One region of the Pseudoalteromonas sp. MER144-MNA-CIBAN-0113 genome, then DNA from elsewhere that is predicted to be linked to it. Evidence: predicted binding sites of a transcription regulator. Region 1 holds the regulator's gene; each other region holds the start of a gene.
What was found. Region 1 encodes sigma-54, which starts transcription at its own class of promoters, with help from an activator protein. Its sites were predicted from a motif close to GTTGGCACGNNNNTNGNNT; they were not measured.

Region 1 (4,635 bases):
ATAATGAACAAGGTAAAGTGAGCCATAAGGTAACTGCGGTAAAAATGGAGTTGTATCAACAACTCGGTTTTACCTTTTTTGAAAAGCCTATATTCACTTTATACAACGAGCAGCAAACATGGCGTATTAACGCCGATGAAGCCACCCTATACGACGACCGTCAACTGGTGTTAGAGGGTAATGTAACCGCTCAAAACTTAGTAGATAACGCCATGATCGATACGATCACCGCCCAGACCATCAATGTTGATATAAAACTATTAACCATGCAATCACAGCAGCCTGTCGTTATTACAGGACCTAATTTAAAAATCACAGGTAAAGGCCTTGAGGCCGATTTAAAAACCGAGGTGATTAAACTTATTAACCATACGCGAACCCTATATTATGACCAATAACCTATTTAAAATTCTAATTGTTCCTTCATTACTGATTGCATTTCATAGCCATGCAGAGGAAACCACTGAAGCTCCTGCGGCTAATCAAATCTCAATTAGTGCTGACAGGCAGGAAGGTCAATTAAAAGAAAACGTAGGCATTTTTGAGAAAAATGTTGAAATTATTCATGGTAATCGCCGTATCACAGCTGACCGTTTAGAAGTGCATAAACGCGATGACCTAGGCGATAACAAACAGTTATTAATTGCCACAGGCAGCCCTGCATATTTTGAAGAAACACAAGCCGATGGCACCATAATGAGCGCCAGTGCGAATGAAGTGCGTTACGATGTGTCGCTGCGTTTTTTAACCTTAATCGGCGATGCAAGCATTGCTCAAGCAGGTCAAAAAATAACAGCTAAAAGTATCACTTACGATATCGAGCAGCAGTTAATTAGCGCAGAAAAAGACGAAAACTCAACAGACCGTGTACACACTATTTTAGTGCCTGTTGAAAATAAAAAAGAAGATGATAAAGGCCAACCATGAGCACATTAAAAGCAGAGCTATTAGCTAAAAGCTACAAAGGTCGTGAAGTTGTAAAAAACGTTGGCCTAGAGGTTGAAGCTGGCAGTATTGTGGGGTTACTTGGCCCTAATGGTGCAGGTAAAACCACCACTTTTTATATGATTGTAGGCCTTGTCCCTAGCGATAAAGGCAAAATATCAATTGATGATAAAGATATTACTTTATTACCGATGCACAGCCGAGCGCGTTTAGGGATTGGTTATCTACCGCAAGAGTCGTCTATTTTTAGAAAGCTGACTGTTTATCAAAACTTAATGGCTATCTTAGAAACACGTAAAGAATTAAACAAACAACAACGCGAAGATACCTTAAATAATTTACTTGATGAATTTAGCATTCAGCATATTCGTGACAGCCAAGGTATGGCCTTATCAGGTGGTGAACGTCGCCGCGTTGAAATTGCGCGAGCATTAGCAGCAAACCCTAAATTTATCCTTTTAGACGAACCCTTTGCGGGGGTTGATCCTATCTCAGTATTAGATATTAAAAAGATTATAGAGCATCTTAAAAACCGTGGCATTGGCGTACTTATTACAGACCATAACGTGCGCGAAACACTTGATGTTTGTGAAAAAGCCTACATAGTTTCTCATGGGGAGTTAATTGCATCAGGCACTCCTGAATACGTATTAAACGATAAAACAGTACGCGATGTTTATTTGGGCGAGCAGTTCAAGCTCTAATATGTGTGTTATTCCACTAAGCATCTGCTAAGATTAATCATACTTAGGTCTGTTGACCTTTCAAGGTTGAATTTGCAGCAGTCTGTTTGGTATTTAGGCAAGGCAGAGCCTATGTGGTGTGGTATTCCCCATAAATAGGCGATAACGCAGCATCAATGCCAAACAGGCGCTGCCCTTCGGGTTCTGCCTAGGGACGATTTACTCTTTGTTGCCTACATGGATGTAGGTAAGGAGCGTGAGCAGGACGCGGAAGCTTTGCTCGGTTTTGACTTAGCCCACTAGGTTACAAACCTCGCGCCGCAATTAAACCGCCCCTAGTTTGAACAAATTTTAATCCGTAAAGGTCAACAGACCGTAATTTAAAAGGATTGTTAGAGATAAATGAGGCAATCATTACAGCTGCGCATGGGCCAGCAACTTACAATGACTCCACAGTTGCAACAAGCAATTCGCTTATTGCAACTCAGTACATTGGATCTCCAGCAAGAAATTCAAGAAGCGCTCGATAGCAACCCCTTGCTTGAAGTTGAAGAACACGATTACAGCGAAGACACTGCAGGTAAAAACGAACAAAAAGCCGATAACGATGACTTAACGCTAAGTGCCTCAGCTGACGATAAACCTAGCGAGTATGAGCAAGATAGCGGCGAAGCAATGACCAAAGACACCATTAGCGATGATATGGCTATGGATGTTACTTGGGATGAATATATGAGCGCTGCGCCTGCCTCTTCATCGGGCCCAATGCCAGAAGATGAATCTATTTATCAAGGCTCTTCGACTGAAACGCTGCATGAGTATTTAATGTGGCAACTTCAACTGACGCCGTTTAGTCCTACCGATGAAGCGATAGCTATTGCAATTGTAGAAGCTGTGGACGACTCAGGGATTCTAACCCTTGGCTGTGAAGAAATATTAGAAAGCTTTAACCAAGAAAACGACGGCGAAGATGAAGTTGAACTTGACGAAATAGAAGCGGTACTAAAGCGTATTCAACTATTTGATCCAGTGGGAATAGCCGCGCGTAGTTTACAAGAGTGCTTGTGTATTCAGCTAAATCAATTTGATAAAGACACACCTTTTTTAAACGAAACAAAAATGATCTTAACCGATCATATTGATTTACTTGCTGCACGTGACTATCGCACGTTGATGAAAAAAACAAAGCTTAAAGAAGATGAGCTTAAAGAAATCATGACGTTGATTCATACGCTCAGCCCAAAACCGGCAGACACTATTGTTAGAGAAGAGTCTGAATACGTTATTCCTGATGTGTCGGTTAAGAAAGTTAAAGGTCGTTGGGTAGTTGAATTAAACCCAGATAGCATGCCTAAGATCAGAGTAAATAGCCAATATGCAGCTATGTCGCGTACGGTTAAATCAAGTGGTGATAGCCAGTTTATTCGCTCGCACTTACAAGAGGCTAAATGGTTTATAAAAAGCTTAGAAAGTAGAAATGACACGCTACTTAAAGTAACCAACTGTATTGTGCAACAGCAACAGGCCTTTTTTGAACACGGTCCTGAGGCTATGAAGCCTATGGTGCTTAACGATGTGGCTGAAATGGTGGAAATGCATGAGTCGACTATATCGCGTGTTACTACGCAAAAATACATGCATACACCACGTGGCATTTTTGAGCTTAAATATTTCTTTTCAAGCCATGTAAGTACTGAAAATGGTGGCGAATGTTCATCAACAGCAATACGTGCATTAATTAAAAAATTAATCGCTGCAGAAAACTCAGCTAAACCATTGAGTGATAGTAAAATTGCAGATATATTGGCAGAGCAAGGAATTAAAGTAGCGAGGAGAACTATAGCAAAATATCGCGAATCTCTAGCTATTCCCCCGTCTAATCAACGTAAAAGTTTGATTTAAGGCGTACAACAAAGAGGAAAATGTTTATGCAACTGAATTTAACTGGTCGCCATGTAGATATTACCGACTCGCTTAGAGACTACGTAAATAGTAAATTTTCGAAGTTACAGAGGCACACTGATCACATAACGAATGTGCACGTTATTCTCGATGTAGAAAAACTAAACCAAAAAGCTGAAGCAACCGTTCATGTAAGTGGCGCTGAGATTTTTGCCTCTACTGAGCATCAAGATATGTATGCCGCTATAGACTCGCTCATTGACAAGCTAGATCGTCAAGTAATTAAACACAAAGAGAAACTTGCTCGACACTAACACTATGAAACTAAGCTCACTTATCTGTCAGGACTGCAGTAAAGCTGCGGTCCTTTTTAATAGTAAAAAAAGAATTTTAGAATTTATCAGTGAATTGGCTCACAATAAGCTGCCCTATTTAACACAACAAGATATTCTTAATGCATTAACTGCAAGAGAAAAGCTTGGAAGTACAGGCATTGGCCGAGGCATTGCTATTCCACATGGTCGCATGAGTGGAGCTCAAGAGCCCCTTGCTTTGATTTTAGTGAGCGAAACAGCTATTAATTTTGATGCGATTGATAACCGGCCGGTTGACATTTTTGTCGCGTTAATTGTTCCCGATGGCGATAATCAGCAGCATTTGAAGACGCTAGCCACGATTGCTGATAAGCTCAATGATAAAGAATTTTGTAAGCAATTACGAGCAGCAAAATCCGACAATGAGCTGTATCAAGTAATTGTAAGTCAACCGTAGTAACAATTAAGGGTGATAAATGGAATTAATAATTATAAGTGGTCGCTCAGGTTCTGGTAAATCTGTTGCGCTGCGTGTTGTTGAGGATTTAGGTTATTATTGTGTAGATAATATTCCTTTAAATTTATTGCCATCTCTTGTTCGTAGTGTTTCCGACAGCTACAACAAAATAGCCGTAAGTGTTGATGTGCGTAATTTACCTAAAGAGCAGCAACAGTTTAATGAAATCATTGAATATTTACCTGGTTTCACTAAGCCAACGGTGTTTTATTTAGACAGTGACGATCAAACCTTAATTAAACGTTTTTCAGAAACACGGCGTCTTCATCCTCTT
Region 2 (4,635 bases), on a different contig from region 1:
AGTGATGCGTCGTTTAAAGGTGACTCAAGATCAAATCAATCAAACAGCCTAGTTGGCGATATTTCGGTTAACGTGATGCGAGTATTACCAAATGGTAATTTGGTGATTCGCGGTGAAAAATGGCTAACGCTAAATACCGGTGAAGAATTTATTCGCTTAGAGGGGTTAGTGCGTCCACAAGATGTTAATGCTGATAATACCGTTGAGTCTAATCGTATTGCGAATGCGCGTATTCAGTATTCAGGTAAGGGTCAAACTCAAGAGGCACAAAGCCCGGGTTGGTTAACGCGTTTCTTTAGTAGCTCATTGTTTCCCTTTTAGAGGACATTCAACATGAATGGTTTTAAAGTTTTTTGTTTTATGGTGCTACTAGGCTGGCAATTTACTGCCAGTGCTGAGCGAATTAAAGATGTGTCTATGGTCGAAGGGGTGCGCTCAAACCAATTAGTGGGCTATGGATTGGTTGTTGGTTTACCGGGCACCGGAGAGCAAAGCCGTTTTACCGAGCAAAGTTTTAAAGGCATGCTTAATAGTTTTGGTATTACACTACCTGCGAGTTTAAAGCCAAAAATTAAAAATGTTGCAGCGGTTGCTGTTCATGCAGAACTCCCTCCATTTAGAAAGCCAGGGCAGACTATTGATATAACCGTGTCATCAATTGGCAGTGCAGGCAGCCTGCGCGGTGGTACATTATTACAAACATTCCTAAAAGGGGTTGATGGTAATGTTTACGCCATCGCTCAAGGCAGTTTAATTGTAGGTGGCTTAGGCGCTGAAGGCCTTGATGGTAGTCGCGTTGTGATTAATACGCCAACGGTAGGACGCGTACCAAATGGTGCAACCGTTGAGCGTGCTGTTAAAAGCCCATTTATGCAAAACGATTATATTACCTTTAATTTAAACCGCCCTGATTTTACTACTGCTAAACGTTTAGAGAAAACCATAAATGATTTAATCGGCCCAAATAGCGCTCAAGCACTCGATGCGGCTTCTATTCGCGTTATTGCACCTCGTGATGCCTCGCAACGTGTATCGTATTTATCAACTCTTGAAAACTTAGAGTTTAAGCCTGCGGATACTTCGGCAAAAATAATTGTTAACTCACGCACCGGCACTATAGTTATTGGAAAAAATGTAAAATTACAACCTGCGGCAATTACACATGGTGGCCTTACTGTGACCATTGCTGAGCAACAAAATGTGGCACAGCCAAATCCTTTAGCAGAGGGGGAAACAGTGGTTACCCAACAAAGTATTATTGACGTTAATCAAGATGATTCACGTGCTTTTGTATTTGACCCAGGTGTCAGCCTTGATGATTTAGTTCGTGCTATTAATGAAGTTGGCGCTGCCCCTGGCGATTTAATGGCGATTCTTGAAGCACTTAAAGAAGCCGGTGCAATTAACGGTCAGCTTGTTGTAATTTAGTTTTATAAGATTCTAGACCCTAAGCCCTAGGGTCTTTAACCCTTAACCTTTCATCCTTAACCTTTCATCGCTACTCTTCTTTTGGCTCAATTATTGCATTTAACTAGGTATTATTAATTATTGTGTCAAAAAGCTGATGGAAACAAATCATCTAGATAAGCAAAACTTTTTTGATTTAGGCAACTTAGACTCTTTGCGTCGAGATGCTTTAAACAGCGGTGATGCATCAACCGATGCATCTAAAGCGGCGTTAAAAAAAGCGGCGGCACAATTTGAAGCTATCTTCACCCAAATGCTACTGAAAAGTATGCGTAAAGCCAATGAGGCTTTTGAAGACAAAGAAAGCCCATTTAATGCAAGTGGCGTGAAGTTTTTTGAAGAAATGCACGACCAACAGATGGCTACAGAGCTTTCATCAAATGGCTCTTTAGGTCTTGCTGATTTAATTGTGCAGCAACTATCGCCAGATGGAAAAAACTTTATGCCAGGCTCAGTTCTTCGTACAACGTCAGATTTCTTTAGTGACCAACGTGCGGGTAGCACCTTACCTCATCAAGAAAACCAAAAGGTCACTGAAAAAGTGCCGCTCGTTGATTCAACTGAAAAAAGCGAACAAAACATAGCGTCTGGCACATTTGAAAATGCTGAGGAATTTGTAAGTACAGTGTGGGAACACGCAAAAACAGCGGCTAAAAAAATTGGTTTAAATCCGGCGGTTATGGTTGCGCAAGCAGCATTAGAAACTGGCTGGGGTAAACATATTATCAGTAAAGGTGATGGCAATAGCTCAAATAATTTATTCAATATAAAGTCAGATAAAAGTTGGCAGGGCGAAAAAGCCAGTAAGGTCACTTTAGAGTTTGAGCAAGGCGCTGCAGTTAAAAAGCAAGCAAGCTTTAGAGCGTATGACTCAATAAAAGATAGTGTGAATGATTTTGTGGATTTTTTAACGCAGAACCCTCGCTATCAAGATGCATTAAACAATACAGCAAAGCCGCACAAATTTTTAGACTCTTTACAGCAAGCCGGTTATGCAACCGACCCTAACTATGCAGACAAAATAAAAAGAGTGCTTAACAGTAACGAGTTAAAGAATATCGCCACAAGCATTATCCGCCAAGGAGTAGAGTAACATGTCGTTTAATTTATTAAATATTGCTAATTCAGGAATAAGAGCAAACTCTGAGTTATTGCAAACGACAAGTAAAAACATCGCAAACGTTAATACTGAAGGGTATGTACGAGAGCGCACTGAATTTACTACCATGATTGATAATCAGGTGGGCCGCGGTCAAACGTACCGGTTATTAAATGAGTTTGCACAAAAGCAATTAAACCGAGATACCTCAAATAAAAGCTTTTTTGATCAATTTGTTAGCGAGGCGAGTCGGGTTGATCAAATTTTTTCAGAAAAATCAAACAGCTTATCAACTAGTATCAACTCGATGTTTAACAACGTGCAAGAAGCACTTAACCAACCTTCATCAACAGTTGCTCGTTCATTGGTGATGAGTGATGCGCAAAATCTGATTGATCAAATGGACCGGCTTGCAGGTATTGTTTCAGAGCAAAAAGCGGTGGTTAATGAGCAATTAGAAATATTTTCTGAAGAGGCGAATACGTTAATCGAAAGTATTAGTTCGTTAAATCAAGAAATTGCGGGTGTTCATGGCACTAAAAACGAAGCAGATGCGAGCTCAGCTTACAATGAGCGTGATAAAGCAATACGTGATTTATCAAAACTAATTGATATAGAAACACTCGATGGCCCTAATGGTGAAAAACAAGTATTTATGGGCACAGGTGAAGCGGTTGTTATGCAAAATGGTTCATTTAATTTGTTTTCGATTAGTGGCGATCCCGATGCTAACTTTAAAGAGCTACGTTTAGATGTAAATGGCGGTAAGGCTGTGTCATTAGATATAGACCCTACTAAACTCAAAGGTAAAATTGGCGGTTTATTAGCGTTTAGAGACGATATTTTGGTGCCTGCTCAAAATCAAATAGGCCAGATGGGCATTGCACTTGCCGATTCGTTTAATCAGCAAAATCGTTTAGGTATGGATGCAAACGGCGAGCTTGGAGGCGATATTTTTAATATCCCAACGGTCAGTGCTTTTGTTTATCAAGCAAATACCGGAACAGCTAATATGTCAGCAACCGTTGAAGCTGGTAAAGGCAGTGAACTACCAGCGAGTGATTTTGTGATCACCTATACGGGGAACCCTAACGAAGTAAGTATTCAGCCAATAGATAATAAAGGTGAACCTTTAGGCACAGCCTCTTTAGCAACTATTCCACCCAGTGGCATTATCGATTCAGCCGCTATTACCAGTGGGGAGTCGTTTGGTTTAGAGCTAAACGTAACCGGAGCCGGTAATGCCGGTGACCAATTTCAGGTAAAACTTAATAGTGGCGCGGCAGGTAATATATCGCTGACAACAGGTCGAGGCGAAGACATTGCCTTAGCCTCTCCAATTAGAACAGCTGACGGCCTAGATAATACAGGCACAGGCAGTATTTCACCGGGTAATGTCACCGATGTAACCACGGGTAGTTTTAGTAATCCTTTGGATTTAGCAAATGGCCCTATTAGCATTGTTAAAACAGCCAATGCTAACGAATATCAACTTACTGATGGGAATGGTACAACCACGTTTACGGTTACACCGCCTGCTAACAATATACTCGCTCAAGCCGGGGCACCATACGATGGTTATGGCTTTGATTTTAATATTGAAGGCGTACCAGCAACGGGAGATACCTTTAATTTAGAATTTAATGAAGGTGGTTTTGATGATAACCGCAACGGTCAAAAACTTGCTGACTTACAAAACACCGATTTAGTACGTCAAAATGTGGTAGCAAGTGCCTCAGCCGATAATCATAAAACCTTGAACCAGGCCTATGCTGGGTTAGTAACCGATGTTGGTGTAGTAACCAGTCAAGCAAAAACCAACGGGGCGGCATTTGATGCTTTAGCACAGCAATCAGAAGCCTGGTACGAATCGTTGTCGGGCGTAAATTTAGATGAAGAGGCAGCTAATTTGCTGCGTTTTCAGCAATCTTATGCTGCATCGGCTCAAGTACTGTCTGCAGCACGTTCTATTTTTGACACTTTACTGAGTGCGGCGAGGTAATTATGCGTTTATCAAATAATTTAATGTATCAAAGTCAAATTAATAAAATTTTAGATAATCAACAGGG
Region 3 (4,635 bases), on a different contig from region 1:
TGGATCTTTTACTTATAAAATCAATCGTTTCTTCGTCGAGTATTGCCTTAGAAATGTATTGCATACCGCTTTTACTTTTTAACAATAGTCCACAATCTGTAGTAATAATTTCGTTAATGTCGTGCCAAGCTAACTGGTAATTTTTGTAATGATTGGTTGATTTTATTCCGTCTTCGTCGAAGGTGAGAGTGACTTCAGAACCAGACGCTCTGCTTAGCATTTGCCTGGTAACCCACCATGGGCGGCGATAGTAAAAGGCGATGCATTCGAGTAGGGCTAGCATCAGCAAAAATGTACCTAGGTAATGATCTCCTAAACCATAAATACCAAATAATCCCAATACAACAAGCAGTGCTAATAAAAAATATTTAGGTTGCCCGCGTTTACTATAAGGCAGCGATTGGTCGAAGCATTCATAAAAGTAAGGTTTATCGAGTTTATAGGTTGTCGTAAATACCATGCATCTATACTTAAAAGCTATTTTTTATCATTTTAGCAAGCTATGTGGCAAATGCGCAGCTTAAAAAGAATTAATAGTTCAGAGTTTATAATTAATGGGTAGCAACTTGGCGACTAATACTAAACACAAAAAAAGCGACCAGATGGTCGCTTTTTAAAAAGGGGGCTGAATTAGCAATTTGTTTCTTCAGCGTTGACACCTTCTTTTACTTCTTCACAGGCATCTTCTACTTTATTTTGAACATCTGTCACGGCTTCGTCGATGCGTTCACCTGCTTCTTCTGCATGATTGTCTTCACAACCCATAATAAATGCACTTGCGAATAGGCCAATAGCTGCTGCTTTAAGTGTTGATGATTTCATAATGTAATTCCTTGTATATAAATTTAAAAAAGTTCGTTGTTTCTTATCTACCTGGGGCTTTTACCACGTAAAGCGCCAGAGACAAGTGAAATAACCAGTAAAACTAAAAAGATAAAAAATATGATCTTAGCAATTCCTGCTGCGGCTCCTGCAATACCACCAAATCCTAAAACGGCTGCGATTAGTGCGATCACCAAAAATGTAATTGTCCAGCGTAACATTGTCATCTCCTTGATTTATCTAAGTGTTAAAGTGTTGTTTTTATATAAGCGAGTAATGTGCCAGTATTTTATTTTGTTTTAAATCAATGGTTTAATTTATCTTTTTGAGTTTAGCTTTATATTAGGTTGGTAATTTTTACGGTTTTATCTGTAACTTATTCACAGTGGTGTCTGATGAGATAATAAATAGTTTTTACAGTCGTTACTTTGGTAAGACCAATTAACATTTGCTTTGGCAGTTTTTAGTGGATTAGCTCATTAGGTATATTTTTATGTGTTTTTACAGAATATTAGGGTTTTTATATATTCTTTGTTTATAACGAACATTTTTACCATCTATATATATAGGTTAAATAAGCTATTTTAGGTGGTGTTAACCTTATTGGTGATATGTTACTTTTAGATTAATTGGTTTTACCAATTTACAATGTGTAGACAAAAGAATAGTTTTTGTTACTATTGGTGAATATTTATTTAAATAAACTGATTTTTTATGTATTCAGTTTTGAACAGGGGAGAATTATGGATATAGGGGCTTTGCTCACAACTGCAGGCAATTTAATGCTAACCGGTATGGTGGGTGTGTTTGTATTTCTTTCTTTATTGATTGGTGCAGTGACAGTTATGTCTAAGCTGGCTAGCAAATTTTCTCAGCCAGAACTTGAAGTATCACAGAGAACACCATCTTTTAAATCTCAAGGTGTGCCAAATGAGCACATCGCTGCAATTAGTGCTGCCATTGCTCAGTACAAAACAAATAATAATTAGAGGAGCATACCAATGGCTAAATTAAAAATAACAGAACTCGTACTTCGTGACGCACATCAGTCGCTTTTAGCTACCCGCATGCGATTAGACGACATGTTACCTATTGCAAAAAAATTGATGACGCAGGTTATTGGTCTATAGAGTCTTGGGGTGGGGCTACCTTTGACTCATGTATTCGTTATTTAGGCGAAGATCCGTGGGAGCGTATTCGCGCGCTTAAAAAGGCGATGCCAAATACACCCCAGCAAATGTTACTTCGCGGTCAAAACTTATTGGGGTATCGCCATTATGCTGATGACGTTGTTGAAAAGTTTGTTGAGCGCGCACACAAAAATGGCGTAGACGTATTTCGTATTTTTGATGCCATGAATGATGTACGTAACTTAGAAACTGCCATAAAAGCGGCGGTTAAAGTAGGCGCGCATGCCCAAGGTACGATTTCTTACACGGTAAGCCCAGTACACACATTGGATATGTGGCTAACACTTGCTAAGCAGCTTGAAGAATTAGGTTGTCATTCAATTTGTATTAAAGATATGGCGGGATTGCTTAAGCCTTACGATGCAGAAAAACTGATTAAAGGCTTAAAAGAAACGGTTTCAATTCCTATTGCCATGCAATGTCATGCAACAACGGGTTTAAGTACCGCAACGTATCAAAAAGCGATTGATGCCGGTATTGATATGCTCGATACGGCTGTATCGTCTATGAGTATGACTTATGGTCATTCAGCAACTGAAACAATTGCTGCAATCGTGGAAGGTACTGAGCGTGATACTGGGCTTGATTTAAACCACCTTGAAGAAATTGCAGCTTACTTTAGAGACGTACGTAAAAAGTACGCTGCGTTTGAAGGCAGTTTAAAAGGTGTTGATGGCCGAATTTTATTAGCCCAAGTGCCAGGTGGTATGTTAACTAACATGGAAAATCAGCTTAAAGAGCAAGGCGCTGCTGATAAACTAAACGAAGTATTACTTGAAATTCCACGGGTGCGTGAGGATTTGGGCTTTATTCCATTAGTTACACCGACCTCGCAAATTGTTGGTACTCAGGCAGTACTTAATGTGCTTACTGGCGAGCGCTATAAAACCATCACCAAAGAAACCGCTGGCGTATTAAAAGGTGAGTATGGTTCAACACCTGCTCCTATGAATAAAGAGTTACAAGAGCGTGTACTTGATGGCAGCGAAGCAATTACCTGTCGCCCTGCAGATGTGATCAAACCTGAACTTGAAACGCTTGAGGCTGAATTAAGTAAACTTGCGCAAGAGCAAGGCTTAACGCTTGCTGATGAGCAAATTGATGATGTGCTCACGTATGCCTTATTCCCACAAATTGGTTTGAAGTTTATTAAAAACCGCAATAACCCTGACGCATTTGAACCTGTTCCTAGCGCTGATGATAGCTCCAATAAAGCACCTGAAAAATCAGCGGCAAACAATAAAGGCGTTAAGGCTGAGCAATACAGCGTTAAAGTAGATGGCAAAGTATACGATGTCGTGGTTGCTCAAGGCGGTGAGCTTAAAGAGGTGACGCTAAAAGACTCTGAGCATATTCCACAGTCGGCATCAGTTGCTTCAGGTGAAACTCTTAATGCGCCACTTGCCGGTAATATCTTTAAAATTAAAGTAAAGCCAGGTCAAGTAGTAAATGAAGGTGATGTGGTGATTATTATGGAAGCCATGAAAATGGAAACCGAAGTACGCGCCATGCATACCGGTACAATTGCAGACGTGCTTGTCTCTGAAGGTGATTCAGTGTCAACCGGCGATGCAATGATTGCATTAGCTTAAGGAGTAATTAGAGGATGGATGGTATTTTAAACCTCTGGCATGCCACAGGCATTGCTAACTTTACATTTCCTGGGCTGATCATGATTGCCGTTGGTTGTTTGTTATTATTTTTAGCTATAGTTAAAAACTTTGAGCCGCTACTATTACTGCCCATTGGTTTTGGGGCTATTTTAACTAATATTCCTGTGGCGGGCTTATCTGACCCTGGTGGCTTACTTTATTATGTTTACTATGTAGGTATTGATACCGGAATTTTTCCGTTATTAATATTTATGGGAGTGGGCGCGCTCACTGACTTTAGTGCCTTAATTGCAAATCCGCGTATGTTGTTATTAGGTGCTGCGGCGCAGTTTGGTATTTTTGCTACCTTATTTGGGGCTATTTTACTTAACTTTATTCCAGGGTTTGAGTTTAGTTTACAAGATGCGTCAGCAATTGCCATTATTGGTGGCGCTGATGGGCCAACCGCTATCTTTTTAGCGTCAAAGCTGGCACCTGATTTATTAGGTGCTATAGCAGTGGCTGCGTACTCGTACATGGCGTTGGTTCCTATTATTCAGCCGCCTATCATGCGTGCGTTTACAACGCCTGAAGAACGTAAAATTCAAATGCCAGAACTGCGTAAAGTATCAAAAAAGGAAAAAATTATTTTTCCGCTGATGGTACTCACTTTAACTGCGCTCTTTTTACCAGCCGCCATTCCACTGGTTGGTATGTTTTGTTTAGGTAACTTAATGCGTGAGTCGGGTGTGGTCGATAGGCTAAGTAACAGTGCTCAAAACGAAATTATTAATATAACCACCATATTTCTAGGACTAGCGGTAGGCTCTAAGCTTGCTGCCGAGCAGTTCTTAACGGTGGAAACCATTGGTATTTTAGTGCTGGGCGCAATGGCGTTTGCTATTGGTACGGCCTCAGGTGTATTTATGGCAAAAGGCTTAAATAAAATATCAAAAACCCCAATAAATCCATTAATTGGTGCAGCGGGTGTATCGGCTGTTCCTATGGCGGCTCGTGTAGTTAATAAAGTC

Region 2: a site for sigma-54 is predicted at 1,509-1,527, ahead of flgJ (flagellar assembly peptidoglycan hydrolase FlgJ). Genes of this name have one in related genera too.
Region 3: a site for sigma-54 is predicted at 1,090-1,108, ahead of AAEY57_RS14420 (DUF1328 domain-containing protein). Genes of this name have one in related genera too.

What each region holds. Positions count from the first base shown of each region.
Region 1 is NZ_JBEOOG010000037.1:18,217-22,851, forward strand. It holds gene lptC (LPS export ABC transporter periplasmic protein LptC) at 1-398, shown strand, start outside; gene lptA (lipopolysaccharide transport periplasmic protein LptA) at 388-927, shown strand; gene lptB (LPS export ABC transporter ATP-binding protein) at 924-1,649, shown strand; gene AAEY57_RS11135 (RNA polymerase factor sigma-54) at 2,031-3,530, shown strand; gene hpf (ribosome hibernation promoting factor) at 3,557-3,844, shown strand; gene ptsN (PTS IIA-like nitrogen regulatory protein PtsN) at 3,849-4,301, shown strand; gene rapZ (RNase adapter RapZ) at 4,321-4,635, shown strand, end outside.
Region 2 is NZ_JBEOOG010000066.1:8,688-13,322, forward strand. It holds gene flgH (flagellar basal body L-ring protein FlgH) at 1-321, shown strand, start outside; gene AAEY57_RS15020 (flagellar basal body P-ring protein FlgI) at 334-1,428, shown strand; gene flgJ (flagellar assembly peptidoglycan hydrolase FlgJ) at 1,565-2,560, shown strand; gene flgK (flagellar hook-associated protein FlgK) at 2,562-4,568, shown strand; gene flgL (flagellar hook-associated protein FlgL) at 4,571-4,635, shown strand, end outside.
Region 3 is NZ_JBEOOG010000060.1:19,995-24,629, reverse strand. It holds gene AAEY57_RS14430 (YcxB family protein) at 1-460, opposite strand, end outside; gene AAEY57_RS14425 (hypothetical protein) at 631-822, opposite strand; gene AAEY57_RS14420 (DUF1328 domain-containing protein) at 870-1,043, opposite strand; gene AAEY57_RS14415 (OadG family protein) at 1,566-1,811, shown strand; partial or broken gene oadA (sodium-extruding oxaloacetate decarboxylase subunit alpha) at 1,824-3,604, shown strand; gene AAEY57_RS14405 (sodium ion-translocating decarboxylase subunit beta) at 3,619-4,635, shown strand, end outside.